Regions from separate parts of the Pseudalkalibacillus sp. JSM 102089 genome, predicted to be linked through region 3. Evidence: riboswitches for the same ligand, from Rfam matches in the RefSeq annotation. Region 3 holds a riboswitch; each other region holds the start of a gene.
The links. Region 3 has a riboswitch for S-adenosylmethionine ahead of ABVF21_RS05475 (MetQ/NlpA family ABC transporter substrate-binding protein). Riboswitches for the same ligand answer to the same signal wherever they lie in the genome.
Positions count from the first base shown of each region.

Region 1 (10,620 bases), on a different contig from region 3:
GCAATCCCATAGTCGTTGGATTTTGTTCTAAGATCGCTTTTCTTTCCTTCAACCTCACTCATGATTTTCAAATCACGATAACCAGCGAAAAACTCAGCTGAATCAGCAGCAAATTCTCCTCTACTTGAACGAACCTTTCGATCCTTTTTTCGAATACTCCACGCAAAGTAACCCGGAATCACAATCCCTGTAAAAATCACTCCAAGTAACATTAGAAGTGCAATTTCGAAAGAATAGAATAGCGTAAACCAAATCGTAACAAGGAATATGAGAATAAAAACAATAGGTGGATAAAAAACGCGAAGGTAAAAATGCTGCAGTCGATCAATATCTCCTACAATTCTACCTAGCAAATCTCCACTGCGATATCGCTGTGACAACCCTGCCGCTATTGGCTCAAGCTTTTTATAAAATGAGACGCGCATGTTGCTTAAAATGGAAAACGTCGCGCGATGAGAATATATCCTTTCAAAGTAGCGTCCAGCTGCGCGTGCAAGTCCAAAAAATTTCACAACAGCTGTTAAAATCGCTAATGCAAACACAGGTAACGATAAGGCTGCCTTCGAAATTAAATAGCCGCTAGAAGCAAACAAGGCAACAGCTGTTATTCCCGCAATAAAACCAAATAATATCGAGAGGAGGATATCCCGTTTCTCTGTCAGCATCTCACGCCATACAAATGCTAGCTCTCTCATAATGTGACCTCCCCCTTCTGCGTATCAACCATATCACGATACAACTCACTTGAAGCATAAAGCGATTCATCGGTTCCTTCCGCGATCAAGTTTCCCTTATCAAGTAGTATAATATGATCGGCATTTCGTATTGTATGGATACGGTGTGCTACAGTAATCATTGTTGCGTTTTTTGATAGCTCTTTGATCGAAGTGTGAAGAACTTTCTCTGTATATAAATCAAGTCCCGTTGTTGGTTCATCAAATAAAATAATCTCTGGTTGTTTTATAAATGCTCGAGCAAGCGCAATTCTCTGCTTCTCTCCTCCGGATATCCCTCTTCCGGACTCACCAATAACCGTCTCAAAACCATTTTCAAGAGAAGCAATAAACGAGGAAATACCAGCTTTCTCAGCCGCCGCTTCTATTTGTATTTTATCCGTACTTTTTGATCCAATCGCGATATTTTCAGCGATCGTTCCAGTAAACAAATACGGGTTTTGTGATATAAAGCTTATCTTTGAAAACCAGCTTTCTTCATCTAAACTTGTTAGGGGAATTTCGTCGGCGGTAATAACACCTTCTTGAGGTGGAAGCAATCCACCAAGCAAATTCAAAAGCGTCGATTTTCCAGATCCACTCCGACCAATCACGGCCGTATTGCTATAAGGTTTAATAGTTAGATCAATAGAGGATAATCCAAATCCACTCTCCTGATAGCGATAGGAAACGTTCTTAAACGCTAACAGTGGTGGCCTCTCCTTCGTTTCAAGTAATCGATCTCCCCATTTCATTTCGTCACTTTCACGATGAAGTTCTTCACTTACCTTTTTCATTGCACTCATGCTACCTCTACCAGTATGAAAAGCACTGCCTAGTTCCTTTAGGGAAAGATAGAACTCAGGAGCAAGCATGAGAAGGAAAAAGGCTGTAGCAAAAGACATGCTATTAAACACAATGAGACGAAGACCAATCTCAAGAGCGATAATCCCAATGCTTAACATTGAAATAAGCTCAAGCATAAGGGATGAGACAAACGCAACCTTAAGAACTTCGAGCGTTGCATCTCGATAATTCAAGCTACTTTCTTCCATTATCGAGCGATATTTCTTCGATTGACGAAACAAGTTTAACGTAGTCAAACCCTGAATTGTATCAAGAAAACGACCAGAAAAAACGGTCATTTGCTCTAGCTTCTCCTCGGATTTTTTCTGAGTACGAATGCCGATAATAATATAAAAGAGTGGAATGAATGGAGCCGTCACGATCATTATTAGCCCTGTTTCAATATGCTGAGTTGAAACTGCGATTAGAATAAAAAAAGGAATAACCGCCGTTTTAAACACTTGTGGAATGTATTGACTATAATAGGAATCAATCTCATCCACCGCATCTAGTAAAACGCTCACTTTCTGTCCAGATTTACCCTGGTAAGACGTTAAAAGTGCGTCTCGAGAAAATTTATTCAAAAGCGCTTCTCTTATTCTTTGTTTCACAATAGTGGCCATATTTACGCCTGCTTTTCCCATTAAATAAGATACGCAAGGGCGTAGCGCCATGACAATCAGTAAGCCAATGAGATACGGTGAAATTTCTGAATATGCTAGTCTCTCAATAAATACCCGATTCACTATTTCTACTGTAAGAAAAGCCTGTACAATAATGGATGCGCCAATAATAAGAGCACCTAAAATCATGAACAAGTGTGTGATTTTAAAACCTGAAGCATACGCTTTAAGTTCGTTCTTCACCTAATCCCCCACCTTTAGTTTCACAACAAACATACGTTTGTGAAATATTTCACATTAATTCTTAATTCCTATTGTACGACTTATACAAAGGAGAAGCAAATACTATGCAACGATCATTTTTTACAATTAAATGAACGAAATCTGTGCTAGAGTCATCGAGCCACTACTTATTCAATTGAGGCATTCTTAGATTTAGCATTCTTCCTCATTTCCTATTTGCTATAATGAAATCAGCAGGATAAGAAATGGAGGATTAGCGTGGAACACGAACCTGAATTTGAAAAAACGCGTAAAAATACACACAAACGAAATAAATTAAAGCATTTATTGATTTCTTTTACTCAACCATTACAATCCTTCTTTAAAACCATGTGGAAAGGAGCTTCTTACGGCGCTCTTTTTATGACAATGCTGCTAATCTTTTCGATTGGGTTTGATTTTCATACTGGACTGGGTCAAATAATGGACATTATTCTTTTCCTATTAATAGCAGTTGTCAGTACACTACTCACCGTTAAGATTGGTACATGGTTCGTAGAGCATTTCAAAAGATTACCCTCTCTTCTCATTGCAAGTATTGGAGTCTCGCTTGCTATAACCATTTATACATTAGATCAATTTCGTCAATTAGAGAACATCCTTCCGCTCTCCTATCTTTTAATTGCAGTCGGTATCATCCTTGGCGCCATGTTCGGATACCCTCTTTCTAAAGGGATCAAAAAGCCAATGTCTATGATCATGCTACTGTTTGGTATTTTAGCAACGTCTGCTTTTTCATACTGGTTATTCACACCTGGTTTGATGAATGATCGTCTCTCTATTAATGTAGAGCCGCTCTCACCTGTTAGTGATAACCCTTCAGAATACGGCTCATTTGATGTAACTACTTATACATATGGAAGTGGTAAGGATAAGCAACGTCCTGAATTTGGAGAGCAAGTTGATATTCAAACGATGTCAGTTAACGCTTCAAGTATGATTGGAGAATGGTCCAAAGAACGTGAGTGGTTCTGGGGCTTTAAAGACACCAATGTGCCACTAAATGGACGTGTATGGGTGCCCAAAGGACAAGGGTCTTTCCCCCTTGTCCTTATTGTCCATGGAAACCATAAGATGGAGGACTTCTCAGATGAAGGCTACAATTATTTAGGAGAGTTACTCGCTAGTCGTGGCTTTTTAACAGTATCAGTAGATGAGAACTTCTTCAATTCATCATGGTCTGGAGGCCTCGCAGGAGACATTAATGGACGCGCCTGGTTGCTGCTTAAACATATTGAAGAAATGGAGAAATTATCGTCTCAAAAAGATAATCCATTATTCAACAAAGTGAATATGGATCAAATTGCTTTAATAGGTCATTCTCGCGGTGGTCAAGCTGCCATTTTAGCAGCAAAATTCAATGACCTTGATCGTTATCCAAATAACGGAAACATGACTTTTGATTTCCATTATAATATTGAATCTGTTATCGCACTTGCACCGACGGATTATCAAACACTTTCAGATCGAAAAATCGAAGTGGATGATGTCAATTATTTATTGCTTCAAGGTTCTTATGATAGTGATTTATCGGAATTCGAAGGCGACCGACAGTATAATGGGATTGATTTAACTGGCAGAAAAGAAGCTATGAAAGCAGCCCTTTATATTGATCGCGCCAATCACGGACAATTTAACACAACGTGGGGAGAAAACGATACGTATTTCCCTTTCACGCTTTTATTAAATAAAGAGCCTCTTCTTAAAGGCACTGAACAACGACAAATAGCCCGCACATATGTTGCTGGATTTCTTGAAGCGACGCTTCATCAAAATGAGTCTTATCAACCGATGTTTGAGGATTATCGCTATGCTCTCGAATGGCTACCTGATACAACATACATTAGTAAATACGAAGATCCTTCGTATCATATCTATAGCACTTTTGAGGAGGACGTTGATGTCACAACAACAACTTCTCCTTATATCACCATAGAGGCTAATAGCTTGCTGCAATGGTATGAAGGAGAGCTTGAATTTCGACGCGATAAAGAAAGAGGTACTCATGGGGTCTTTTTGAAATGGGATCATTCCTATTCAAAGAACGGCACGTACAAATTAAATTTCAAGAAAGCCCTTCAGGATCCATTTGCTTATACAATGAACAGTTCATTAACATTCACAGCAGCAAACCTTTCAGATCCATCTGACCAGCAACCTGTTGATTTCACAATCACGGCTAGTTCAGATAACGGAGCGTCCGCTAGTGTTAAGCTGAGTGACGTCATGCAGTTGCAAGGTGTTCTTCCTATTCTACACACAAAAACAAAATACTTCGAAGAAGGACGTTATGGTGAACCTACTGAACCGGTTCTCCAAACCTTTAATATCCCGATGCAGCAATTCTTAGAAGCAAACGATGCCTTTAATCCGAAGAAGATGAATGCTCTTACATTTGAATTTAATGAATCAGAGAAAGGAAAAGTCTATATTGACCAAATAGGTGTCAATCAAGGTGATTAACTAAAAAAGGCCTTCCCTCATGACGATGAGGGAAGGCTTTTTTCTATTATGAAATTTTGCAAGAAGACTGTCCACGCTTTGCAAGATAGCTTTGATGATATTCATCTGCTCGATAGAATGAAGTGATTGGTACAATTTGCGTCACAACTGGTTTTTTGAAGCGTCCGGATCGCTCGAGTTTTTCTTTCGCAATCAATGCTATTTCTGCCTGCTCATTTGAATGGTAAAAAATCGCTGAGCGGTAGCGTGTTCCGACATCTTCTCCTTGTTTATTTAAAGAGGTTGGATTATGATTTTCAAAGAAAACTTCTATAAGTTCTTCATAAGTAATGAGCGAAGGATCATATTCAACTTGGACAGATTCGGCATGGCCTGTTAATTCAGAATAAACATCTTCATAAGTTGGATTAATCGTCTCTCCTCCTGTAAACCCTGCTGAAGTTGAAATAACACCGTTCAATTGTTGAAATAGCGCTTCTACTCCCCAAAAGCACCCTGCTGCAAATGTTGCTTGTTCCACTGTGACCACTCCGTTTCCTTTTCTCTGTATGGTTTTATTTGATCGAGCATATATGTTTTCTAATTCATTTAGTGATAACATATAAAGTTGCTTTTCACCCTTCTTATATATCCCTTGTGAGAGAAGGGTCTTAATAAGCTGTTGTTTTCTTGCTTCGTTATCCATTAGTGTATGCAATATCAGTCTCTCCCTCTACTAAAACATATTTCCAAATGAGGGTGCATAAAAAAACCCTCATCTGCTCGAACAGAAGAGGGTTTGGATAGACCGAGCCTCTTCTCATTTTTCGACTTTCGTCGCAGGAATTAGCACGGTTCCAATTGAACACAAGTTCATAGGTCCGTTGCCGAGGTATCTAAGGGCCAGTCCCTCCACCTCTCTGAATAAGAAGATCCTTTAAACAAAGGATTATTAAGTTAGTCCCAATAATAAATGGTTTTAAAACGGATGTCAATACAAAAGTACTCATAAAAATAATTATATTACAAAAGAGATAACAAAGTAGCCAGCTGCAGTTAATCCCGCCGCTAATAAAGCTGGGCCAAGCTTAAATTTCGCATATGTCATAGGATTCAACTGCAAGATCCTCGCAACTGTATTCGTATTGTCACTTAGCGGAGAAGCAAATGCGCCAAATGTCCCACTCGCAAACACAGCTCCAATGACAACAGGGAGATCTGCTCCTGTAGAATACCCTAATGAAATACCAAGCGGCATTAAAATTCCCCATGTGCCCCATGATGAGCCAATAAAGTATGAAATAAACGCACCAACGAGAAATAAGACTGGTGGTACAAATAAAGTAGGAATCCAATCAAGGTTTGAGGTAACAAAAGATGAGAAGCCAAGAGCTTCTGTTGAAGCTGCTAAGCCCCAAACAACAGTAAGCAAGACGATGACCGGCATCATCTCATTACCCCCTTCGATAAAATAAGTAACAAGGTCCTTTAAAGAAAAACGTTGAAATAAATAGAAAACGAACGTTAAAAGTACTGTAGTGAGAAGTGCAAAGACCATCGCGTCGAGCACATCTGCTTCAATAAACGCCTTGATTAAAGAAGTAAACCCCTTCTGATAACCACTCCAATATGTGAGAAGAAGTGTTAGGAGAATAACTCCTCCAAGAGGTATTAATAAATTCATCGGTTTCGTAGGAAGATCCTTCGCCACTGCTGGATGACAATCTTCCCATTGATCATCAAGCTTTTTTTCCACATTACCTGCGTCTGTAGCAGGCGTTTTTCGATGATGGAAAAAACTCAAATAAAAGCCAATCAATAAAATACTAATCGAAAAAAAGTTATAAGGGATACTTTGAAGGAAGTAACGATAGCCATCTCCTTCAATACCTTCCGCCTTAAGTGAAAGCTGCACAACAGATGACATATAGCCGACAAAAGCGGTAGCAATTGGCATTAAGACAATGACTGGTGTTGCTGTCGTTTCTATCACAAATCCAAGCTCCTGAGGAGTGATTTTCACTTTATTTAAAAGAGCTTTCATGATTGGGGCTACCGTTACAATGCGGAAACTAGGAGCACTAAATGTTCCTAGCGTTGACACCCACGTCAGAAATAACGCTCCTTTTTTTGAGTTGATTTTGGATGAGGCAACTTGAACAAATCCTTTTATCCCACCAGTATATTTCATCAATCCGATTAAGCCCGTAAACATATATAGAAAAAGGACGATTTTAACATTATTTTCATCTTTCAAACCAGTCATTATAAATTCATAGAACTGTTGTAAACCAATGATCAATCCAGGTTTGTATATAAATGATGCTGTTAGCAAACCCGCCGTTAATCCTGGGATCACTAGTTTTGTTTTCATCGCAATGATAATGACAACGATAAACGGAAAAATGGATAACCAGGCCATTAGCGTCGCCCTCCTTAAGCTCTAGTTTGCTCTCTAGAGAACGACCTATACTACGGGAACCGATAATGTTGATTCCTCATTCATATGAGCAAGTGGAGTTGCTCGAATTCAATGGTGCCATATGGGTTAAATAAGACAAATTGAACATCGTTCCTTAACTTATTCATACAAAAAAGCCAGAGCTCAGTGCTCTGACTATTTCTTTTTTAATGCGCTATTGTATTTTAATCTATTGATCGATGCAGCTCCAATTCCAAACATAGCCGTTCGTAATTCGAACTCAATTCGCTTTAATTGATCTGATAGCGCTTCTTCACTATCATCTACCGCATTTTCAAGTAATGCCCTACCAAATCCAGACACATCCGCACCGAGAGCAATAGCTTTAGCTGCATCTACACCATTTTTTAGTCCGCCACTTGCAACCATCGGGACATCGGGATGCTGTTTCCTTACATCAATAATACAATCAGCTGTCGGATTACCCCAATCTTGAAAAGCTTCGGCAGCTTGTTGTCTTAATGTTTGATGGGAACGAAAACTTTCAACTTGAATCCAGGATGTTCCACCCGCTCCAGCAACATCAATAAAACTGGCACCTGCACTTATAAGACGCTGAGCACTCTTCGCATCGATTCCCATGCCAACCTCTTTAATACCGAGTGGAACAGGGATCGCTTTTGCTACTTCTCGAATTTTATCGATTAAATCTTGGAAATTTGTATCACCCTCAGGTTGGAATACTTCTTGTAATGGATTTAAATGAAGCAGAAGCGCATCAGCTTGAATGAAGTCAATCGCTCTCTTACACTCTTCTACTGTAAAACCATAATTGAGTTGAACAGCTCCAATATTAGCTAGTATAGGAATGGTTGGTGCATGTTTTCTTACGTCGAATGAATAAGCGGATTTCGATTCTTGAATAGCTGCACGCATTGAGCCTACACCAAGCGCCCAACCATGTGCTTCAGCAGCTTTGGCAAGACGTTTATTAATCTCCCAAGATCGCTCTGTACCCCCCGTCATTGAACTGATCAGAAATGGCGTCTTCAATTTCTTATTAAGAAATTGAGTGGAAATATCGACTTCATTATAATCAATTTCTGGTAGTGGATTATGCTTAAAACGATATTTTTCTAACCCCGTCGTAAGTCCCTGTCCTTCCACGTCTTCCGTTAGACAAATATCAATATGTTCGTTCTTTCTTTTTTCGGTTTGATCAAACCCCAAGTGTTCCAATGGAATTCCCCCTGCGCTGCTCTTTTTTCAACTGTCGATGTAATAATGGTTTTAACCTGAGTCGATTGTACCTTTGTATAAGAATAAATGGAAGATTAACTATTAAAGAATACCCAACCATTACTAAACCAATACTCAAAGGATTCCATAAGAAAAACAAGAATGAAGGTGGTATGAGAAGCCAATGAGTCACCTCTGCACGTCTTGTCTCTAAGATAAATTTCCTTATATAAGAAGAAGTGAGCGTTTTGAGTTCTTTCTTCCGAAATCCTCCTTTAAACACATCTCCCCCATCAGGTAGTATTGTTTTCCACTTCTTTATCTGGATACGATCATACACTTTCAGTTCCCATTTCTTATTTTGTAACATTGATTTTTTAGATTCATAAAAGGAATCTGGCAACCGAAGGCAAATATAAGAGATAGAAACATGAATGATCAGCCAGGCAAAAATATTCACTAAGATTAACCCTACGATCGATAAGTGGATGACCTGCATACACATTCCTCGTTTCAAAATTGTTTAACATATCCAAGATTAGGTAATTATTATGTCAGGAAACCTATTATACACTGTAACAGCGTTATGATTCCTTTACAAAGGTTATACCCACACTATACAATTACAGTGTATAAATGTCGACGCTTGAAGTTAATTCGATGAAGGAGGAGATGGAATGAGCAAAAAAACAATCGTTATTGGCGCTGGACTCGGAGGTCTTTCGGCAGCTATTCGTCTGGCAGCCGATGGACATCAGGTTACCATACTGGAAAAAAATGAGCGCGCTGGCGGCAAATTAAACAAACGTTCCGGCCAGGGGTTTAAATTCGATACCGGTCCTTCCATTCTAACAATGCCGTGGGTCCTTGAGAAGCTATTCAAAAGCGCAAACCGAAATGTAAACGATTATATGACCATTAAACGTATTGAACCTCAATGGAGAACTTTCTTCGAAGATGGCGCCCAGATTGATGTAACAAGTGATATTGCTGTTATGTTATCTGAAGTACATAAGCGCTCAGAAAAAGATTATTCCAACTTCCTCTCCTATTTAGATTATTGCAAAACGATGTTCGATTTAAGCTTAAAAAGCTTTTACAAAAAAAGCTTATCAGGCATTCAAGATTTGCAAAAACTGCATTCATTTAAAGACCTTCTCACAATGAACCCTATGAAATCAATGAATCAGGCAACGGAAAAATATCTTGATGATAAACATCTTCAGCAGCTCTTTAACTTCTTTATTATGTATATTGGCTCATCACCTTATCATTCCCCTGCCATTCTTTCACAACTAGTTTATGTGCAGCTTGGCCTTGGTATTTATTATGTTGAAGGCGGTATGTATAACATAGCAGAAGGAATGCTTAAGCTACTTGATGAGCTAGGTGTGGACGTACAAGTCAATACAGAGGTCGCTGAGATTCTCACCGTAAACAAAAAAGCAGCTGGTGTAAAACTTGCGAATGGGACGATGATGGAGGCAGACTTAATCGTTAGTAATCTTGAAGGCATCCCTGCCCACGAGACGCTTCTTAAAGGAGAACCTGGGGCTGAAAAAGTGAAAGATGAATTGAAAAAATATACTCCTACCGTTTCGGGCCTTGTGTTGTTACTAGGTGTAAATAAGACGTTTGATCACCTTCAACACCACAACTTTTTCTTCTCGAAAGATCCCGAGCTAGAATTCAAACAAATATTTGATGAAGGCGTCCCTGCTGACGACCCAACTGTCTATATTGGTGTCTCATCAAAATCTGACCCAACTCAGGCACCGGCTGGAAAAGAAAATCTCTTTGTCTTAACACATGTTCCTCCTTTAGAGCCTGGTGAGAGCTTTGAGAAACATCGCGGTAGATACCGTGAAATCGTCCTAGATAAATTAGAACGAATGGGTATGACAGGTCTTCGCGAATCAATTGAATTCGAATATCAGTTCATTCCAGATGATATTAAGAGTTTATATGGTTCTAACGGTGGCTCTATCTATGGTGTAGCAACGGATCGTAAAGTGAACGGCGGTTTTAAAATACCATCTAGAAGTTCACTAAT
Region 1 is NZ_JBEWYW010000001.1:293,172-303,791, forward strand. It holds gene cydC (thiol reductant ABC exporter subunit CydC) at 1-695, opposite strand, end outside; gene cydD (thiol reductant ABC exporter subunit CydD) at 692-2,425, opposite strand; gene ABVF21_RS01335 (hypothetical protein) at 2,684-4,927, shown strand; gene msrA (peptide-methionine (S)-S-oxide reductase MsrA) at 4,974-5,624, opposite strand; SAM riboswitch class I at 5,724-5,837, opposite strand; gene ABVF21_RS01345 (Na+/H+ antiporter NhaC family protein) at 5,925-7,328, opposite strand; gene fni (type 2 isopentenyl-diphosphate Delta-isomerase) at 7,524-8,567, opposite strand; gene ABVF21_RS01355 (glycosyl-4,4'-diaponeurosporenoate acyltransferase) at 8,548-9,066, opposite strand; gene ABVF21_RS01360 (phytoene desaturase family protein) at 9,245-10,620, shown strand, end outside.
Region 1: it holds a riboswitch for S-adenosylmethionine, as region 3 does, so the genes downstream of both, msrA (peptide-methionine (S)-S-oxide reductase MsrA) here and ABVF21_RS05475 (MetQ/NlpA family ABC transporter substrate-binding protein) in region 3, are expected to answer to the same signal.

Region 2 (10,620 bases), on a different contig from region 3:
TCAATGATCATCAGCTTATTCTTCGCACCGTTCTTTTAGTTGAAAACCTTAATAGAAAAGCCAGGCACTTTAAAAGTGCCTGGCTTTTCTTCTTTGATCAAGAAAAAGAATTAAGAGTTAGCTTCAGCTTTCTCTTTTTCTTCTGCCATTTTCTTGTAATGTTCTTCTGCTATTTTGTCGACTTCTTTTTTCAACTCTTCTACCATGGTTTCCTCAGGAACTTTACGGATAATTTCACCATGTCGGAAGAGGAGACCTTCACCACGTGCACCTGCAATACCGATATCAGCTTCACGCGCTTCACCTGGACCATTCACTGCACATCCAAGCACGGCTACTTTAATAGGTGCTTTGATTGTTGAAATGTACTCTTCGACTTCATTTGCGATTGAAATAAGGTCAATTTCGATACGCCCACAAGTTGGACAAGAAATTAATGTGGCTGCATTCGCTGCAAGTCCAAATGATTTAAGAAGCTCTCTAGCTACTTTTACTTCTTCAACCGGATCCGCACTAAGAGAAATACGCGCCGTATTTCCGATTCCTTTTGAAAGAATAACACCAAGACCGGCTGCGCTTTTAACTGTACCTGCAAATAGAGTCCCTGACTCTGTAATTCCGAGATGCAGTGGGTAATTAAAAGAACGTGCTGCCAGTTCATATGCTTCAGTTGCAAGGTTAACATCGGAAGCTTTCATGGAGACGATGATATCGTAGAAATCAAGGTCTTCAAGAATTTTAATATGGTGGAGGGCACTTTCTAGCATTCCCTCAGCTGTAGGATAGCCGTATTTTTCAAGGATTTTTCGCTCAAGTGAACCAGCATTAACGCCAATGCGAATCGGAATGCCTTTTGCTTTGGCTGCTTTTACGACAGCTTCCACTTTTTCGCGACGTCCAATATTACCAGGGTTAATACGTATCTTGTCTGCTCCACCTTCAATAGCTTTTAGTGCTAGCTTATAGTTAAAGTGAATATCAACGACAAGAGGGATATTAATCCTCTTTTTGATTTCAGGGATTGCATCTGCTGCCCTGTCATCTGGACAAGCTACTCGTACAATCTGACAACCAGCTTCTTCAAGACGATTGATTTCAGCAACTGTTGCTTCCACATCGTGAGTTTTGGTTGTTGTCATACTTTGAATAATAACTTCATCGTTACCGCCTATTGTTAAAGGACCTACTTTAACAGGTCTAGTTTGACTACGGTGGGTAATTTCATTCATGCGAAAATCGCTCCTTTTACATGTAGGATTGCTTACCTCATGATTTAGATCGCTTTTATATACTCCCTTGTAGGGAATAAGACTCATCTGTAATACTATCCCATTGTAGCAACTTTAGAGAGCTATTGACAAGAAATAATCATTGAGCAGATGTTTGGTCATAAGTAGGTATCCTATATTCTTTCCCAATTTGTATAAGAGTTGGATGAATTTTATTTAATGTTTCAAAATCGTGAACGACCGTTTCAATCGGAACCGGTATTGAGCCGTTCGCTTTTTCTACTAAAGAAAGAACAGTATCGCCAGCATTTATTTTATAAACCACATAGGGAGAGTTTTTTTCAGGTGACACTACTTCGACTGCTTCTGATACTTCTGAAATAGCTCTGTTATTTGTAAGGGTTCCTGTTGTTAAATCATAATAAGTTGTATGAAGGACAAGCAGAAATAGGGAACTTAACAATAGTTTTCGCATCTCTCGCAACTCCTTCAGAATGATTTCCTTTGTACTACGATATGCTTGTCCTTCCATGATATGACAGATTTCCTAGTGAATTATCTTTTCTTTCGATCGAGTGTCGAGTAGAATACTAAGAGATGGGGAGATTAACTGAGTTACTCTTCATTAGAGCCTCACGTTAAAAGGAGACCAAAAACATGCTTAAAAAAGGATTGCCGTTTTTATTGTCGATGGTGTTAATGATGTCTATTATTCCTATGGTGGTACAAGCGGATGCGAGCGTCGGAGATGTTATCGTTACACTTGGTGAAGATCTATCTGAAGAGCAAAAACAGAAGCTAGTTGATGAAATGGAAGCTCCGGAAAATGCAATGACGGTAACGGTATCAAATGAAGAAGAGCATAAATATCTTGGGAATTATATAAGTAAAGCGCTAATCGGTACCCGCGCCTTATCTTCTTCTTCCATAACCATTGGTGAAAAAGATGCTGGTTTAAGCGTTGACACAAAAAATATTAATTGGGTAACAGATGAAATGTACGCAAATGCTTTAATAACAGCTGGAGTAAAAGATGCTGATGTTTATGTGACAGCACCAATGGAGGTTTCAGGTACGGCCGCATTAACTGGTTTAATCAAAGCTTATGAATTAAGCACAGATGAAGTGATACCTGAGGAGCAAAAACAAGTAGCAAATGAAGAGCTCGTCACTACTGCAAAATTGAGCGATAGTATTGGCGCAGATAAAGCAACGGAGCTAATGACTAAGATTAAGGATGAAATTGCTACAAACCCACCCGAGACGGAAGATGACTTAAGAACAGTTATCAAGCAAATTGCTAACGATTCAGGCATTGAATTGACTCAAGATGAGTTGGATGGTCTTGTTGAACTGTTTAATCGAATGAAAAATCTTGATATTGATTGGGATCAAATGAAAAGTCAGTTGCAGAACGCGAGAGAAAATCTAGACGATTTTTTAAATAAAGACGAGACACAGTCATTTATTCAAAAAATCATTGATTTCTTTATTGCGATTATTGATGGAATAAAAGGGGTATTTCAATCGTAAAGTGACAAGTGACTGAAACTTTCTTCCCTTTTGAACGTATAAGAGAAGAAGGAAAAGGAGGGAGCGAGGATGGAAATTCTATCTTTGCCAGCAGTTGGCTTTCTTATCGTCTTACTTAGCGTGCTATTCTTGTTTGCTGAGTTACTTGTTCGTGTAAAAGGTATTTTTGGATTGATCGGAATACTATTGCTCACATTTTATTTTAGTTTCCATCTTACTTCTTTATCATCAATTCTCTGGATGGGACTTGTGTTTGCTGTTGGTTTAGGCTTAGTTATTCTTGATGGGAAATTACTCAACGATGGTACATTTGGTTTGATTGGATTAATTATGATGGTTACAGCCGTGGCCATTCCTTCTCCAACTTTCCTTTATGGACTTCTCGTTTCAAGTGGTTTTTTAATTGGTACAGCTGCTTCATTCCTGTTTTTGCGTGTTTTCCCCGCACGCTCTATGTGGACGAAAATGACGTTAAAGGATCGGTTAAGCAGTGAAATGGGGTATAATTCCATGAACTCTGAGTATAAGAGTTTAGTTGGAGAATCGGCTATGACAATTACTCCATTTCGACCAAGTGGAACAATACAAGTCAATGAGAAAAAGTATAGCGCCATTTCTGTTGGAAGTTGGATCGATAAGGATACGGCAGTAGTTATTACGTCTGTAGATGGTACGCGTATATTAATAGAAGAGAAAAAAGAAGAAAGTAAACGCCATCCAATTTAAAATGGTCCCCGAGTCATAGATTCGGGGATTTTTTCATATTCTTTTCTAATCCCTTTATCCCGATCTCTAAACTAGGGTTGACATGTTGTTAGATAATAGTTAAGATTTAGAAAATAACTTATCAAGAGAGACCGAGGGACTGGCCCGTTGACGTCCAGCAACCTGCCTGATTGGCAAGGTGCTACTTCCAGCAAAATGGAGTCCATTTTGGAAGATAAGGTGAATTAAGGTAACCTGATCTGTCTTTCCAATTTGGGAAGGCTTTTTTCATTTATAAGCTTCTCCTCATGATTATTACGACAAAGGGAGGTTGCATGATGGGAACGAAAGACCAGAATTTTTCAGACGTTGCTGTACGCATAGAACGAATGCTAAGTTCGTTGAAATTTGGATCAATTACGCTTGTTGTTCAAGATGGGAAAGTTGTTCAACTTGAAAGAAAAGAAAAAGAACGACTTTAATATTGGCGCTGACTAGAGAAACTAGAGGCGATTCTAACCCTAAAGGTTAGAATCGCCTCTTTTTTTAAACTTTAAAATATATTTCCTTGATCGGAATTGGGAGGGTTAGAAATGAATTGGTTCTATGATAATTGGTCGGGAAAGGAACCTGAATTCAACGTTGAATCAGAAACGAAAGGGGCTCTTGAAGTTCTGAAGCGGGCGTATCAAATTTACCAAGATGATATTGTATATGCTTGTAGTTTCGGTGTTGAGGGTGTCGTTCTAATTGATTTGATTTCCCGAATAAACCAGAACGCGAAAATTGTTTTTCTGGATACAGGTCTCCATTTTGATGAGACTTATGAGCTAATTAATAAAGTAAAAGCCAAATATCCATCTCTAAATATTAAGTTAAAGCAACCAAAGGAGTCGGTCGAGGAACAGGCATTAAGTAAAGGAGATGCTCTATGGGAGCGAGACCCGGGACAGTGCTGCAATTTGAGAAAGATCATACCATTGCATGAAGAATTAGATCATGTAAGTGCCTGGATCTCAGGGTTAAGGAGAGAGCAGTCGCCACTCAGACAAAAGACAAATTATTTCAATAGAGATGATAAGTTTCAGGCGATTAAGGTTTGTCCACTTATTCATTGGACATGGAAAGATGTTTGGAGGTACGTGTACGAAAAGGATTTACCATACAATCCCCTGCATAATAAAGGCTACCCAAGTATAGGATGTGCGGTATGCACTGAAAGCGTATTGGAAGGTAGTGATTCTAGAGCTGGGAGATGGGCAAATCAGGAAAAAACGGAATGCGGCTTGCATCTTGATTCAGCACCAAATCGGTGACGGTCATGACAACCTTAGTTATTACGGTGGCTCTCTTTTTTGCTATGAATATTGGCGCTAGTGGAGCTGCGGCATCGATGGGAGTGGCTTACGGGGCTGGAGCGATTAAAAGAAGAAGTGTAGCACTGAGTGTTTGTGCGATTGGGATTGTTGGTGGTGCCACATTAGGTGGAGGTAATGTTATTAAAACAATGGGGAGTGGCATTATACCTTCTTCCGTACTCAGTCTAAAGGTTATCTTGATTATTTTCATTTCAGCTACAACAGCGCTCTTTCTAGCAAATATGATGGGGATTCCATTATCAACAAGTGAAGTTACTGTGGGCGCAGTGGTAGGAGTTGGTATTGCTTACCGTGCTTTGTACTTTCAGAATGTGATGTTCATTATGTTGTTGTGGATCGTTATACCAGTTATTGCTTTTGCTACAGCTCTCAGTGTGGGGAAATTTTTAGGTCTTTTAAAACAAAGAATCAAACTTACTTCAAATTGGCAAAAGCCACTCACCATTTTTTTAATTGTAGCCGGTTTTCTAGAAGCTTTTTCAGCAGGAATGAATAACGTCGCAAATGCGATTGGACCGCTAGTTGGAGCGGGTGTTTTATCCCTTTCTCACGGGGCATTTCTTGGGGGAGCTTTTGTTGCTTTAGGTGCTTTAGTATTTGGTAAACGTGTTATTGAAACGAATGGTTATCGCATCACAAAGTTTTCACTTGGTGAAGGTTGTGCTATATCAGGTACGAGCGCTGGACTTGTGATTGGAGCTTCCTTATTTGGGATTCCGGTGCCGCTTACCCAGATTACCACCTCATCGATCATTGGTATTGGAACGGCTAAAGATGGATTTCAGCTTTGGCAGAAAGATGTCATTACGCGAATGATTAAAGTTTGGGCAGTTTCACCGGTTTTTTCTTTAGTTATTTCTTATAGTATGATCAAACTTTTTTTAGAAAGTGATTTATATACATTAATTGCAATTGGCAGCGTTATTCTAGCGACGCTTGGGTCAGGAAGTTTAATTCGATCGATTCGCTCTCAAAAGGGGACATTACAAGACGAAGGAAGCTTATAATAAATTCAATTTGGAGGGATTAAGATGGCAACAATTAACGCGCATGGAGGAACATTGATTAACCGTTACAAACCTAATACTGAAATTGATGGGATTATTCAAGAAATTGAGCTAGACACTACTGCGTTAAGTGATCTGGAATTAATCGGAACTGGAGCGTATAGTCCGTTAACTGGTTTTCTTAATGAAAATGAGTATACGTCAGTCGTTCATCACCTCAAATTAGAAAGCGGGTTGCCATGGAGCATTCCTATTACGTTGCCAGTTACGCACGAACGAGCTGCTGAGATCGTAATTGGTGATAAAGTGAAGTTAACTAATAATGGGACTGTGTACGGCACAATAGAAGTGGAATCCAAATATACTCCTGATAAGGGAGTGGAGGCGCGCCACGTGTATTTAACAGAGGACAGTGAACATCCAGGAGTGAAAAAATTTTACGATAGACCAGATGTTTACATTGGTGGACCAATTACACTTATTAAAAGAACCGAAAAAGGCAAGTTTGACCGCTATCATTATGATCCATCTGAAACAAGAGATTATTTTGAACGTCAGGGCTGGAAGAAAGTTGTAGGATTTCAAACAAGAAATCCAGTTCATCGAGCGCATGAGTATATTCAAAAGACCGCACTTGAAACAGTGGATGGCTTGTTCTTGAATCCTCTTGTAGGTGAAACCAAATCAGATGATATACCAGCAGAAATTCGAATGGAAAGCTATGAAGTTCTACTTAAGAACTATTACCCTGAAGATCGTGTGCATCTTGGTGTCTTCCCTGCTGCTATGCGGTATGCAGGGCCAAGAGAGGCAATCTTTCATGCGCTTGTTCGAAAAAACTTTGGATGCACACATTTTATTGTGGGGAGAGATCATGCCGGAGTAGGTGATTACTATGGCACTTATGATGCCCAGAGAATCTTTAGTCAATTTACAAGCGAGGAATTAGGAATTACACCACTCTTCTTTGAACACAGTTTCTACTGTGAGAAGTGCGATAGCATGGCTTCGGCCAAAACGTGCCCGCATGGGAATGAGCATCACGTCATTTTATCAGGTACTAAAGTACGTGCCCTTTTACGAAATGGGGAGCAGCCTCCGGCAACATTTAGTCGTCCTGAGGTTGTGGAGGTACTAATTAAAGGAATGAGTGAGAAGACAGTGAACGCATAAGGGGGAGATTTGAGATGACAGTGAACAATAATTTAACCTGGCACGATACAGTGGTAACAAAAGAAATGAGGCAGCAGAGAAATCAGCATAAAAGTGCAGTACTCTTCTTTACAGGTTTGTCTGGTTCCGGGAAATCAACACTGGCAAATGATGTTTCAAGGAAGCTTCATGAATTAAACGTCCAAAGCTATGTTCTAGACGGTGATAATATCCGTCAGGGTTTAAATAAGGATCTTGGTTTTCGAGAAGAAGATCGCAAGGAAAATATTAGACGTATTGGGGAGGTGTCTAAACTACTAGTTGATAGCGGTCAATTCGCAATCACTGCATTTATTTCCCCGTTCCATAGTGATAGACAAGTAGTACGTGAACTTCTGCAACAAGGTGAATTTATTGAGGTATATGTGAAATGTCCAATAAATGAGTGTGAGAGTCGAGATCCTAAAGGATTATACAAAAAAGCTCGTAGTGGCGAGATTCCTCACTTCACAGGCGTATCATCTCCTTACGAAGTACCGATCAATCCCGAAATCACCATTGATACGGACAACCACTCCAGAGAAGAATGTGCTAATAAAGTGATGTCCTATTTAGTAAAGCAAGGGTTGATTATAAATCAATAACTTTTGAGCTTAAGTGATTTTAAAGAATAAAATCATCTCGTGGAGGAGGAAATCAGATGGGGAAAGTTTATCTAGTTGGCGCAGGACCAGGAGACATCGACTTAATTACAGTGAAAGGCGTAAAGTGTATTGAGCAGGCTGATGTGATCCTCTATGATCGCTTAATCAATAAAGACCTTCTGGATTACGCAAAAGAAGGGGTCGAGTTAATTTACTGCGGTAAGTTACCTGATTACCACACACTAAAACAGGAAACCATAAATCGTTTTCTCGTAAAGCATGCCCTTAAAGGGAAAGTGGTCACAAGGTTAAAAGGAGGAGACCCTTTTGTTTATGGTCGAGGTGGTGAAGAAGCCGAAGTCCTTTCAAACCATGGAATCCCCTTTGAAATCGTTCCAGGAATTACTTCTGGTATTGCTGCTCCTATGTATGCAGGCATTCCAGTAACACATCGTGAACTAAGTTCAACATTTGCATTTGTAACTGGTCACCGTAAAGAAGGCGAAGAAGAAGAATTGCGCTGGGAGAGTCTTGCGAAAGGTATAGATACACTCGCCATTTATATGGGAGTGAAAAATTTACCTTATATTTGCTCGATGCTTCGAAAATATGGAAGGAATAAAGAAACTCCTGTTGCGCTTGTTCACTGGGGAACAACACAAACGCAACAAACGGTAACGGGTACCCTTGAGACAATAACAGAAGATGTAAAGAAAGCAGGAGTGCAAAACCCAAGCATGATTATCGTGGGTGAAGTGGTAAACTTAAGGTCGAAACTGAATTGGTTTGAGAAAATGTCACGAGATGAACAAAGCACTAGGTCGGTCGTTAGCGCCTTATAGGAGGTGGTGGATAGTGAAAGCCGTTCTATATATATGTCACGGTAGTCGCGTGAAAGAAGGAAAAAATCAAGCGGTAGAATTTGTTGAGAAGTGTAAAAAAGAACTTGGGTATCCAATCCAAGAGACATGTTTTCTTGAGCTATCGAAGCCCGATATTTATCAAGGTATATCAACATGTGTACAACAAGGTGCGAAAGAAATCGTGGTAGTACCCGTCTTATTACTTGCAGCAACTCATGTAAAGAAGGACATTCCGAATGAAGTAGAGCGCGTTTCTAAAGAATTTCCATCCATAACTTTTCACATGGGATGTCCTTTCGGAGTTCACGATAAGTTGATCTCTATTATAGAAGAAAGAGTAAGGGAGACAGGAGTTTCCATTCAACAAGATGCAAGTGCTCTACTTGTAGGGAGAGGAAGTAGTGATCCTGATACAATAAGAGATTTAGATCGAATCGCAAGGCGAATCCTTGAAAAGATGAGATTTAAAAAGGTCTCTGTGTGCTATCTTGCAGCTGCAACTCCAACCTTTGATGAAGGAATTAAACACGCTAAAAACGGCACTAATAGTCAGATCTTTGTCATTCCTTATCTTTTATTTACAGGTGTTCTAATGAGAGAAATGGAACATAAAATAAGTAAGTTAGATGGAGATGGTCCAGATTTCTATCTTTGTCATTACCTTGGCTACCATGAATTTTTGAAAGATGTATTGAAAGAAAGAGTAATAGAAGCATATGAGATGGAGGTAAAGGTATGAGGGAATATCCGGTTACCCTTAACCTGGTAGGAAAAAAAGTTGTCATTGTTGGAGGGGGGCGTATCGCACTTAGGAAGCTCAAAGGTCTACTTGGTTGCGGCGCGAATCTAAAAGTAGTAAGCCCTGATATTCACATTGACATTAAGAAATATGTGGATTCTGACAATATTACCCTGATGGAACGCGCAGTTAGGGAGTGTGATCTACATAATGCGTTTTTAATTATTGTGGCGACCAATTTGTATGATGTGAATGAATTTGTTGTCAAACATGCCGAAGATAATCAGCTAGTTAATGCATCACATCAGGCTGACAGAGGTAACGTGTCTCTACCTGCAACGTTGAGGCGAGGAAGACTAGTGATATCTGTTGTCACAGGTGGAGCAAGTCCGTTGCTCGCGAAGAAAATTCGAGATGACCTTTCGTTGCAATATGACCAGTCATATGGACAGTATGTAGAGAGTTTATATAAGAAAAGGCTGGAAATAAAGAACAATCACATGTGTGAAAGTGAAAAGAAGGACATTTTAGAAAAAGCTATGAATAAGACATTTCTTTAATCACATGCTATTGATTCGCTTAAACTATTTTTCTATTTCAAGATCATCAATGATACGTTTGAAGCGATCTTAAAATTACCATAAGAAACAAAAGGAGGAGCCCTAGCTCCTCCTTTTGTTTCTTATAAAACGTTAAAGTATCTTCCTTCTGGGTGAGCGAAAACCATTGCAGTGACAGAGGCTTCGGGCTCCATCATACATCCATCTGTTAATTCAATCCCAATGTCTTGGGGATGAATGAGTGCAAATAACTTGTTTTGATCTTCGAGTTCGGGGCAAGCAGGGTATCCAAAAGAAAAGCGTTGTCCCTGATATTTTGCTGAAAATCGATTCTGCATAGTGAAATCTGTGGGATCTGGGAATCCCCATTTATCTCTCATCAACTGATGAATGTGTTCAGCAAGACCTTCAGCAGTCTCTAGAGCTAATGCTTGTAGTGCATGACTTTCCAGATAATCACCTTTATTTTTTAACTCTAGAGAACGTTCACGAATTCCTCTTCCCGCTGTAACAGCAAAGAATCCAACATAATCCATTTCACCACTTGATACCGAACGAAGGTAGTCAGCAAGACATAAGAAAGGTTCTTTTTGCTGACGAGGAAATGAAAACCGTTCAATAACTGTTTGATGATCATGTGGAGAGTAAATGATCACTTCATTCCCATTGGACTGTGCTGGGAAGAACTGATACTTCGCTGAGGGCTGTATCCAATTTTCTTTTTTCGCTCGAGTTAACAGCTGATCAACCACTTCTTTTAAATGAACAGCCTTCTCGTTTTTTTCCTCTAATAGTCTTGATACCTTCCC
Region 2 is NZ_JBEWYW010000004.1:246,851-257,470, forward strand. It holds gene ABVF21_RS11890 (hypothetical protein) at 1-39, shown strand, start outside; gene ispG (flavodoxin-dependent (E)-4-hydroxy-3-methylbut-2-enyl-diphosphate synthase) at 111-1,229, opposite strand; gene ABVF21_RS11900 (hypothetical protein) at 1,369-1,704, opposite strand; gene ABVF21_RS11905 (DUF1002 domain-containing protein) at 1,887-2,762, shown strand; gene ABVF21_RS11910 (NfeD family protein) at 2,832-3,488, shown strand; SAM riboswitch class I at 3,604-3,709, shown strand; gene ABVF21_RS11915 (YezD family protein) at 3,806-3,949, shown strand; gene ABVF21_RS11920 (phosphoadenylyl-sulfate reductase) at 4,061-4,783, shown strand; gene ABVF21_RS11925 (inorganic phosphate transporter) at 4,789-5,853, shown strand; gene sat (sulfate adenylyltransferase) at 5,878-7,026, shown strand; gene cysC (adenylyl-sulfate kinase) at 7,041-7,649, shown strand; gene cobA (uroporphyrinogen-III C-methyltransferase) at 7,706-8,491, shown strand; gene ABVF21_RS11945 (sirohydrochlorin chelatase) at 8,505-9,251, shown strand; gene ABVF21_RS11950 (NAD(P)-dependent oxidoreductase) at 9,248-9,811, shown strand; gene metH (methionine synthase) at 9,934-10,620, opposite strand, start outside.
Region 2: it holds a riboswitch for S-adenosylmethionine, as region 3 does, so the genes downstream of both, ABVF21_RS11915 (YezD family protein) here and ABVF21_RS05475 (MetQ/NlpA family ABC transporter substrate-binding protein) in region 3, are expected to answer to the same signal.

Region 3 (10,620 bases):
ATTTAAAGAACCTTACTCTAAAATCCCCTCTTTCTTTAACTTCTCCTCTACGCTAGCGAGAATGTTTCGATTCCCTTCATTTTCAGGACCTTTACCATGAAAATCTTCACTACAGTGTGACTCTGTTAAATAAAAAGCATTATAAAGGAGGCGGCGATCTTCTATAGTGATTCCGCTATTTGGGAACAAATACGTACAGCTTGTATCAATTTCAGTACGCTTGTCTTTTTGATCCACATAATAGAATTCATCCGTTACTGCCCCGTATTTCATATCTTCCGTTGAAGTTAAATACATACCGTCTTCGCTATAGGGAATAACTGTAAAACCTTTTTCTTGTTTTAATTTTGGAGCGCCTTCCACGTTGTAAATCACGATCAATTTCCCTTCAAACCCTTCAGGAACTAAATGAACGGTATCTGTTTTTTCATGATGAATGGTTGTAGCCTTAGACGAACATGAAGCGGCCATCAACATTATCAAAACCACGACGAGTAATCTGATCGCATACATACGCTTCTCCCCCTGACCGTTTGTACCTTTATCTTTTTCGACGGTGGTGGTTGCACTTCCTTCACATGGAAAAATTCCTAACAACAAACTGACCGGGTTATGACGATGCACTATGTCAATCGAGTTATTCTTCTCATAAAAAAGCCCGCCTTCTATGGGAAGCGGGCTTTATCCGTTAGTTAAACGGCAATATCTTTTTCAACAGCATTTGAATCATTGAACTTATCGTGGTTCAACTTGCCAAGAATTCGTGATGTTAGTGTACCTGAAGTCATCGCACCATTCACATTTAACGCCGTCCGCCCCATATCAATGAGTGGCTCAACAGAAATGAGAAGACCGGCTAAGTAAACGGGTAGGTTCATAGAAGAAAGAACGATTAACGCAGCAAATGTCGCTCCGCCTCCGACTCCAGCCACACCAAACGAACTAATACCAACGATTAAGACAAGTTGGATTAAAAATCCAGGACTGAGCGGATCAATACCTACCGTTGGCGCAATCATAACTGCGAGCATCGCTGGATAAATACCAGCGCAACCATTTTGGCCAATCGTTGCACCAAAGGATGCAGACATGTTCGCTGTTCCTTCATCAACACCAAGGCTATTTTTCTGAGCGGAAATATTCAAAGGAATTGTCCCTGCACTTGAACGAGAAGTGAAGGCAAACGTAAGAACAGGTAATACCTTCTTCAAATATGTTAGTGGATTTAATCCACCTGTCGCAACCAAAATCAAATGAATGATAAACATCACAAGCAGTGCTAAATAGGATGCAAGAACGAATTTCCCGAGTTCGAGAATACCGCCTACGTTCGTTTGAGCGACGGTAGTTGCCATCAAGCCCATAATCCCGAATGGAGTTAACCGAAGAACTAGTGTGACGATTCTCATAACGATCGCATAGACAGCATTCACACCTTTCGTGAAGACGGCTGCTTGCTCTGGATTTTTACGACGTACACCTAGTGCCGCGATTCCGACAATAGCTGAGAATATAACAACGGCAATCGTTGAGGTCGGGCGAGCTCCTGTCATATCTTCAAACGGATTTGCAGGAATAAACGCAAGAATTTTATCTGGCGTACTCATATCTTTCACACTACCAAGCGTTTCTTCTAGATAGCTTCCACGATCCTGTTCCGCTTGCCCTGCCTCAATTTGCTCTGCATTTAAATCAAAGACGAGCGAGCTACCTACACCAACGATCGCTGCAACCATTGCGGTTGATACAAGAATTCCAATAATCCACCCTGACATTTTGCCAAGCTCTGAAGTCTTCTCAAGATTCGTAATCGATTGAATGATCGAAACCATAACAAGTGGTATCACGATCATCATTAGAAGGCGTACATATCCGCTCCCTACAATGCTATACCAATCTGATGTTTGACTCACAATCTCTGAGCTAGCTCCGAAGACAGCTTGCAAGTAAACACCTAACACAACCCCAAACCCTAAACCAGCAAACACACGCTTACTAAAAGACACATGCTTCTGCTGCATCTTAATTAAAACACCAATAAGAACAAGTAAAATGGCAATATTCACAATGACTAAAAATGTATCCACGCTATTTCCCCCTTTTATTTTCTCTATAAAACCAAAACTTTATAATCCTTATAAGTTTAGTCGGCATTAATCTAAAATACTACCAATTTGTGGCACTGTCAAGCGCTGGTGCCTGTCACTTCCCGCTATTTGTCGAATGGAGGAAAAGGCTTATGAAATCTCCATCTTAAGGATGAGTTGAAAACCGAACTGGTGACTGGTTTATTTGATACGCATACGGCGTAGACTGTAATTAACAAAGAAAGAGAGACACAAGGAGGTGCTGGACATGGAGAACATTTACGTTCTTGAACAGGAAATTATTAATAGGCGCTAAATAATACATTCGTTGAATCAGAGGGGGAACATTTCAATGATTTTATTACTGATCAAGAACTATTTTCAGCCTGGTGCTGGCCAACAATGTCAATGGAAGGAACATCGCAACCGCCATCTTGATCTGCTCGCAAAATCCATCTATCATATTTAGCCCCCTGGACGTTGAATCGTAACTTCCAGGGGACTTTTTTCTCGCTAGATATGCCTCTAATCAGCTTAATGTAACTTGTAATGCTTCTAAACCAAGAATCGCTTCAACTACATCATTTTTCGTCACATGACCTGAAGGGAAATGAATAGACTCCCCATCTCTCGTAGCGTATTCTGCGATGACTTGACCTATGCTCTCCACATTTGTTGGTTCAATGCCAATTGACTCTAACGAGAGGGGCAAACCAATTTCTTTATAATAGGCAAATAAACCTCTCACCTCTTCCCACTCACCTTCTAGTACAAGTTGCACAAGTATGCCATAAGCTACTTTCTCACCGTGAAGAAACGAATGAGCTTCAGATACATGTGTTAATCCGTTATGAATGGAGTGTGCCGCTGCAATCCGACCATAGCGATCTCCAAGACCTCCTACCATCCCTCCTGATAAAAGATTTGTTTCAATCACCCGAATAAACGCATCACTCAAACGACCCTTCTGTTGATCCTTAACCGCTTTTTCACCATCTGCCACAAGGACATCACGGCAGCTTCTTGCTACTTCATACGCTAGTTTTACTGGGATTGGCGTCGAAGGCAGTTCCTCAATGAGTGCTCTCGCTTCATACCATTTGGCCAGCGTATCACCAATCCCCGCTTTCAAATAAGCGATTGGTGCCTGCACAAGAATTTCAGGTTCTACAAGAACAAGATATGTACTTCTTGGAAAAATAGTATACGTAATAAATTCTCCCTCATCTGAATACTTCACACTAAGCGGCGTCGTTGCAGCACAAGTAGACGCAAGAGTTGGCACAAGAGCCACATCTTTGTTCACTTCATTACCAACCGCTTTCGCTACATCCAGAACTTTTCCGCCGCCTACCCCAAGTATCAAATCGGCACCGTGAATTTTGGCTAATTCTGATTGCCTTGCAATTTCAGTTTCTGAACATTCACCACTGTACGTAGAATAAGCTACATGAAAGGCAGATAGATCCGGGAAATAATCTTGAGCCGCTGCCCACGATTGATGGCCAGAAATCACAAATACTTTTTGGAACTGCCCTTCTTGAAGTAACCGTGGTAATTCTTGAAGGATACCTGATCGACACTCATAATGTCCTGGCGTTGCTCTTACCTGAATTGATTCCATCTTTTCTTCCTCCTAAATCTGATGAACAAACTGATCATGAAGTTCATTTATTGAAGACACACCTGCTATAAACAATTGCACAATGAGATATCCTTTTAACTTAATCCTTCTTCAAACGAGCGGAGAGAACATTCCCGAACGATTGGAGTCCCTGAACAAGGACAATAAGGAGAAATACCGTAACGTACATCACATCGACTTCATATCGCAAATGACCGTATCGATAAGCGAGATCACCAAGTCCACCTGCTCCAACGAGCCCAGCCATTGCCGTTGCCCCAATCAGTCCAATTGTCGCAATCGTTAATCCAAGAACGATCGATGAACGAGACTCCCTTACAAGAACATGCCAGATAATGTGTCTCGTTTTTACCCCCATTGCTTCATAGGCTTCTACTACTCCACGATCGACCTCAAGAAGAGCAGACTCCATCAACCTTGCGATATAAGGCGCCGTAAAGACAACGAGCGGCACAATCACACCTTTTACTCCAATAGTTGTACCTGCAATCATTTTTGTAAAAGGTAAAATGAAAAACAGTAAAATGATAAATGGAATCGACCTGATCACGTTTATAGCCGCATTTAATATACGGAAAAGAACTTTATTTTCTAATGCTTTTTCAGCTCTAGTTAAAACAAGTAGCACACCAAGCGGGAGGCCAATCAACACTGAAATCAGTAGTGAGATCCCAACCATTTGAAATGTTTCAATAATCGCGTTCCAAATGTCTGCACCCCAAAGATCAATAAACTCCGATACCTTAGCTGACATGAGCTTCCACCTCCTGAACATAGCCTTCTACTACGACGCCACTTTCCTCTAAAAAGGCAACGGCCCGAGCCGTCTCTTCCGCTTCCCCATCTAAATGAACGACTAGCCTACCAAAAGGCTGATCCTTCAGTTGTGTAATGTTCCCTGCTAAAATGGACGGATACACGTCGAACTTCTTACTAACAAGCGCAAGAGCGGGACTACCTGATTTCTCCCCAATAAATGAAAGATTCACGATCTGACCACGCTCTTTCAATCGCGACACAAGCGACTCTGGAAGCTCATCCTGGAATAACGACTGAACAAATCGTTTGGCCGTCGTTGTAGTAGGCTTACTAAAGATATCGATCACTCGCCCCTGTTCAATCACCTTCCCGTTCTCCATCACAGCCACTTCATGACATATTTTCTGGACAACGTGCATTTCATGCGTAATGAGTAAAATCGTGATTCCAAAATCACGATTGATTTGTTCCAATAAAGATAGGATTGATTCTGTCGTATCTGGGTCAAGGGCACTCGTTGCCTCATCGCATAGTAGTACTTCAGGTTCATGAGCAAGCGCACGGGCAATCGCCACACGCTGCTTCTGACCGCCTGATAGCTGGGAAGGATAAGCATCCCGCTTATCCGATAACCCAACGATACCTAAATATTTATCAACTCGCGCTTCAATCTCTTTTTTACGAAGACCCGTAAGCTTCAGCGGGATGGCAATGTTTTGATACACAGTGCCTGTTTTCAACAAATTAAAAGACTGAAAAATCATCCCAATACGCTGTCTTGTTTTTTGAAGCTTTCCAGTAGACAAAGAAGTGAGCTCAATGTCATTGATAAATACCTTTCCATCTGTCGGTCGCTCCAGAAGATTCACCATTCGGACAAGCGTGCTCTTTCCTGCACCACTATAACCGATGACGCCATAGATGCTTCCTTTCTCAACTTCTATGGAAACATCATCAACCGCCTTCGTAATCCTCTCACCGCTTTTATACGTTTTCGTTATATTTTCTAATCGAATCATCGTGCTCACTCCTCTTTCGAATTACCAGGATGCAACTACAGAACCGTTAAATTCGTCCTGGATAAATTGCTTCACTTCATCTGATTGATAGTAGTTCACTAGCTTTTGAATACGTTCATCATCTTTGTTCTCTGTTTGTGTTGCAATCACGTTCACCCACGGGGAATCTTCTGGTTCCATTTCAAGCGAATCTTCTTTCGGTACGCGTCCACTTTCCATTGCAAAGTTCGTATTAATTGCTGCAATCGCAAGCTCACCGAGCTGTCTTGGAATTTGTGAAGCTTCTAATGGAACAAACTCGAGATTGTAAGGATTCTTCTCAATGTCTTTGATCGTTGCTTTAACACCAACGCCATCTTTCAACTCAATAATGCCAGCTTGCTCAAACAACATTAGCGCTCTCGGTTCGCCTGTTGAATGGTTAGGTAAGCCAACTTTGTCGCCTTCTTGCAATTCATCAAGACTCTTATATTTGTCAGAATAAATTCCCATTGGAAAAGTAATCGTAGTTGCTACCTTGGAAAGATCGAGTCCTCTTTCTTTTACATAATCATTCAAATAAGGTTCGTGCTGAAATACGTTCGCATCCAATTCTCCTTCATCAAGGGCTGTATTTGGCATCACATAATCATTAAACGCAATCACTTCAATCTCAAACCCGTCTTCCGCTGCGAGTTCCTTCACCTTATTCATCACATCTTCATGCGGACCAGCCGTTACCCCTACCTTCAGTGGGTCATCTTCTGAACCCCCAGAAGCCTCATTCCCTGAACAACCTGCCAAAAAGACTAAAATAAGTGCACCAAATAGATACAATGATTTCTTCATTTCTCAATCTCCTTTAAAATTCATATAGTAATATAAAGCGTTTCAGCACTAAAACATAAAAGCGAAAAAGTACTTCGACCTGCTAAAATCCCCTCCCAATAAAAAAAACTCCCTCTGTAAAGTACAGAGAGAGTAGTATCATTTCATCATTATCAGCAGTGCTGAACTCTCTCTCATCTTTCAAACGATTGCTCGTTTGCTGGAATTAGCACCTTTCTCACGAACTGAGATGGTTGCTGGGCGTCACAGGGCCAGTCCCTCTGCCACTCTTGATAAGAGTTTTCAATATTATTTAACTATTTTCAATAGTATAGTATCTTTCTCGAAGGGCGTCAAGGGAAGATCTCAAAAAGTGCCTGTCACCGCCCGATATTTGTCGAAAGATTTCTTATTGCCTTCCTTCTAGGTAATTGTCGAACCAGTTTCCTAGATGCTTAAGTCGTTCCACTCGTAGTTCTGGATGACCGCTTCTTGATAAATTATGATCAGAATCTGGGAATCTTACAAACATCGTTTCCTTCCCACGATGCTTTAAAGCCACATATAACTGCTCTCCTTGCTCAATAGGGCACCTATAATCATTTTCGCTATGAAGAATTAAAAGTGGGGTTTCGATTTGGTCCACATACTTAAGCGGTGAATGATGCCATAGCTTAGCAGGGTTTTCATCTAAATCACTTCCAACTTCCCACTTTGTGAAAAAGTATCCGATGTCACTAACACCATAGAAACTTTGCCAATTCGAAATGGAGCGCTGGGTAACCGCTGCTTTAAATCGATCGGTTTTCCCAACAATCCAGTTCGTCATAAAGCCACCGTAGCTGCCTCCCGTCACGAAAAGTTGAGCTTCATCAATAAAGGAATACTTGTCCAACGCGACATCAACACCCGCCATCAAATCCTCATAATCACCTCCACCATAATCTCCTCGGCAGCCATTTACAAACTCTTGTCCATAACCCTGACTACCACGTGGATTCGTATAAAGGACAACATATCCTTTTGCTGCAAGAAGCTGAAATTCGTGCATAAATGAATTACCATACATCATATGCGGTCCACCGTGAATTTCAAGAATAAGAGGATATCCCTCACCTTCCTGATAATCATTTGGTTTCATGAGCCAGGCCTGAATCTCCAAACCGTCTTTCCCAGCGTATGTAAACATTTCTGGTGTCGAGAGCTCCAAGCTTTCGAGAACGTCAGCATTTGATTGAGACAAACACTGTTCATTTACTCGATCGCCATGAAACGAAAGCGTATAAATATCGCCAATGTTAAGTGGATCGCTAATTGCAACAGCCGCTTCATTCGCGCCTGGCAAGTAGTGAAACGCGTAATGGTGCCTGTCACCACCCGTTATTTGTCGAACCGTGCAATCTTCTCCGACAAAATAAACACCAGTGTTTCCTTCTTTACTAGCAAGAAAATAGAGTCCATCTCCATTTTGGCTCCACATCGCACCAGGAGAAGCGCCGCCCCAGTGCATATCTGAAATCAATACATCCGAACACTCTAAATCCACATCCTCTGTTAAACAAGTAAACTCTTTTTTCGCTATATCAACAGTCCAGATTTTATTTAACGTAGCTCCTTCATGCTCAAAGTTATGCCCAATGAATGAGAGCTTCTTCCCATCTGGTGACCAGTTCGGCGTGCTAAAGCTCCCACCTTCACGATTTAACTGCTCAGGCTCTGATCCTTCATTCAGACCCTGAATAAAGATGTCGGCTCGCATGTAGGACCCCTGTTCTTCACATCGATCTCTCACATATACAATGGATTGTCCATCCGGTGACCAGTTAGGGCTAGAATGATTAAATGGTGCATCTGTAAGCCATTCTATTCTCTTTTCACCTGAGGTTACCTCGATCAAGACAACTTGCAAAAAGTTATTGTCAAGAAAACCACTCCCGTCTGCTTTATACTGTAAGTCAGTCACAACGAGAGGCTTACGTCCTTCTTCTTTCTCTTTTGTATCCTTACTTAAAACAAGTAGCGAAGAACCATCGGGTTTCCAAACAGGAGCGGAAACACCACTTTTTAAATCAGATAGTTGTCGCGCTTCGCCACCATCAGTTGAGATAAGCCATATTTGATTTTCTCCTGATCGATTCGAAACGAAAGCAATCGTCTTCCCATCAGACGACCAGCGCGGAGAGTGATCTTTTTTCTCCCCAGAAGCATATGTCCAATCATGCTCAATTCCAGTATCGCGATTTACTATGACTAAATTTGAAGTATATTCTTTGTCCTCATTTATCACTTTCTTTACATAAACAACGTAGCTCCCATCAGGTGAAAGTTGGGGATCACCAACAAAAGTGAAATCATAAAGGCTTTCTTCCAAATTCTTTTGTTTCTTGTCACTTCCAATTTCCATCATCCACACTCCCTTTCTACATCTTCTCTACTTCCATTGAATAGGAAAAAACTCCTGCAGAGCGGGCAAATCTCCCTCTAAATCCATCTCTAATTCTGATTCTAACCATCCCTTCTAAAGTAAAGATCACTTCATCAAGTTTGTTAAAAAGGAGGAAACAACCAAAATACACATTTTTTTCAATTAAAACCAACAAAACAAGAACATACATTCCCTTCATAACTCTTATTCATTGAACTTCCGCTCACTTTCATAGCAATTTCACATCGGTTCCCTGCAATATATCTCATTTTGGTATTTGAATCATCTCATTGTGAGATGTATAATAAAATTAACAAATTGAAAGCGGTTACGAAACAGGGAATGCCGCTTAAAATACAGGGAGGATTTACAATGAGCCAGCAAGCACGAAACCAATTTATTGATCTTTTGTGCGACAAAACGACAATGAACAGAGAAGAAGTTCTGAGAATGTCTGATGCGGAAGTAGAATATTTTCACTGGCTCTACTTTGATGACTCACCAGCGGACTTAATGATGTAATAAATATTTACAGCCCCTGCGGTAACTCCGCAGGGGCTGTTTTAATAGAAAGAATGCGATGTGTCTTTGTTGAGAAAACAGATGTATTTAATAGGGGTCAGGTACGTCACCGGTAACGCACCTGCCCCCTTACCTATCTTCATCCCTCCATCGCAGCCACAAAATCCCCATCCTTCTCCTCAAGCAGTCGCCTCGCTCGATCCGCATCAACTCTCCGCAAAATCATCAGCACCGCTACCCGCGCATCACCTTCTGCCTGTTCACTGTAGCGTGCAGCTTCTTCTTCACTCACTCTCGTTAACTCCTGAATAATCGAAACTGTTCGCTTCCGTAGCTTTTCATTCGATGCTTGAACGTTCACCATTAAATTACGATAGACCTTCCCAAGCTTGATCATCGATGCTGTCGTAATCATATTTAATACCATCTTCTGTGCTGTTCCTGCTTTTAGTCGAGTTGAACCTGTCACCACTTCGGGACCTACTGGTAATTCAATCGGGTATGTAACCATTTTTGAAAGCGACGCACCTGTATTACACGAGATCCCTGCTGTCACTACACCCATTTTATTCGCTTCTTCGATAGCACCAAGCACATAAGGGGTTCTTCCGCTTGAAGCAATACCAATGACTAAATCGTGTGCACATACATGCTTCCGTACATCCTCTCCCCCCGCTTCCCGACTATCTTCGGCCCCCTCGATTGGATACCTGAGCGCTCGGTCTCCTCCAGCAATTATGCCATTCACTAGGTCAGCCGCAACACCAAATGTCGGCGGGCACTCAGAAGCATCTAACACGCCGAGACGCCCGCTCGTACCAGCTCCAAAATAAAAGAGCTTTCCTCCTTTTTTCATCACAGCAACAGCATGATCAACCACTTTCTCAATCTCGGGAAGGGCGGTTTTCACAATTCCAGCTACGCTCCCATCCTCTTCGTTCATCAGCTCGATTATTTCAAGCGTTGAAAATTGGTGCAGATGTTCCGATTTTGCATTACGCATTTCTGTCTTCATCTCATTCACGTCTGTCAACGTCATCTCTCCCCTAGTTTAGCCGTCCATTACGTGATGAGACGACATCAGATTTGCTTTCCGTTCCTCTGTGAGCGGTACACCACAACAAAGTAGCGCACAAATACATGCCCCTACAGCTGGAGATAAGTTAGGATAATACACATCGCTTACCCCTCTTGTTTTCAATTCTTCAAGAAACCCATTTCGAAAGAAGGAGGATTGCATTAGCCCTCCGCAAATCACTAGTTGACTGCCCCTAATCTCGATGGCACGAACTAATTCACTCAAACTCTCAAAAGCTCTCTGAACGATCTTCAACGCCGTTTGATTTTGTCGCTCTG
Region 3 is NZ_JBEWYW010000002.1:148,535-159,154, forward strand. It holds gene ABVF21_RS05450 (DUF6843 domain-containing protein) at 13-513, opposite strand; gene ABVF21_RS05455 (L-cystine transporter) at 693-2,087, opposite strand; gene ABVF21_RS05460 (iron-containing alcohol dehydrogenase family protein) at 2,617-3,711, opposite strand; gene ABVF21_RS05465 (methionine ABC transporter permease) at 3,812-4,486, opposite strand; gene ABVF21_RS05470 (methionine ABC transporter ATP-binding protein) at 4,476-5,510, opposite strand; gene ABVF21_RS05475 (MetQ/NlpA family ABC transporter substrate-binding protein) at 5,532-6,338, opposite strand; SAM riboswitch class I at 6,509-6,617, opposite strand; gene ABVF21_RS05480 (S9 family peptidase) at 6,727-8,721, opposite strand; gene ABVF21_RS05485 (BH0509 family protein) at 9,115-9,264, shown strand; gene murQ (N-acetylmuramic acid 6-phosphate etherase) at 9,404-10,303, opposite strand; gene ABVF21_RS05495 (N-acetylglucosamine kinase) at 10,316-10,620, opposite strand, start outside.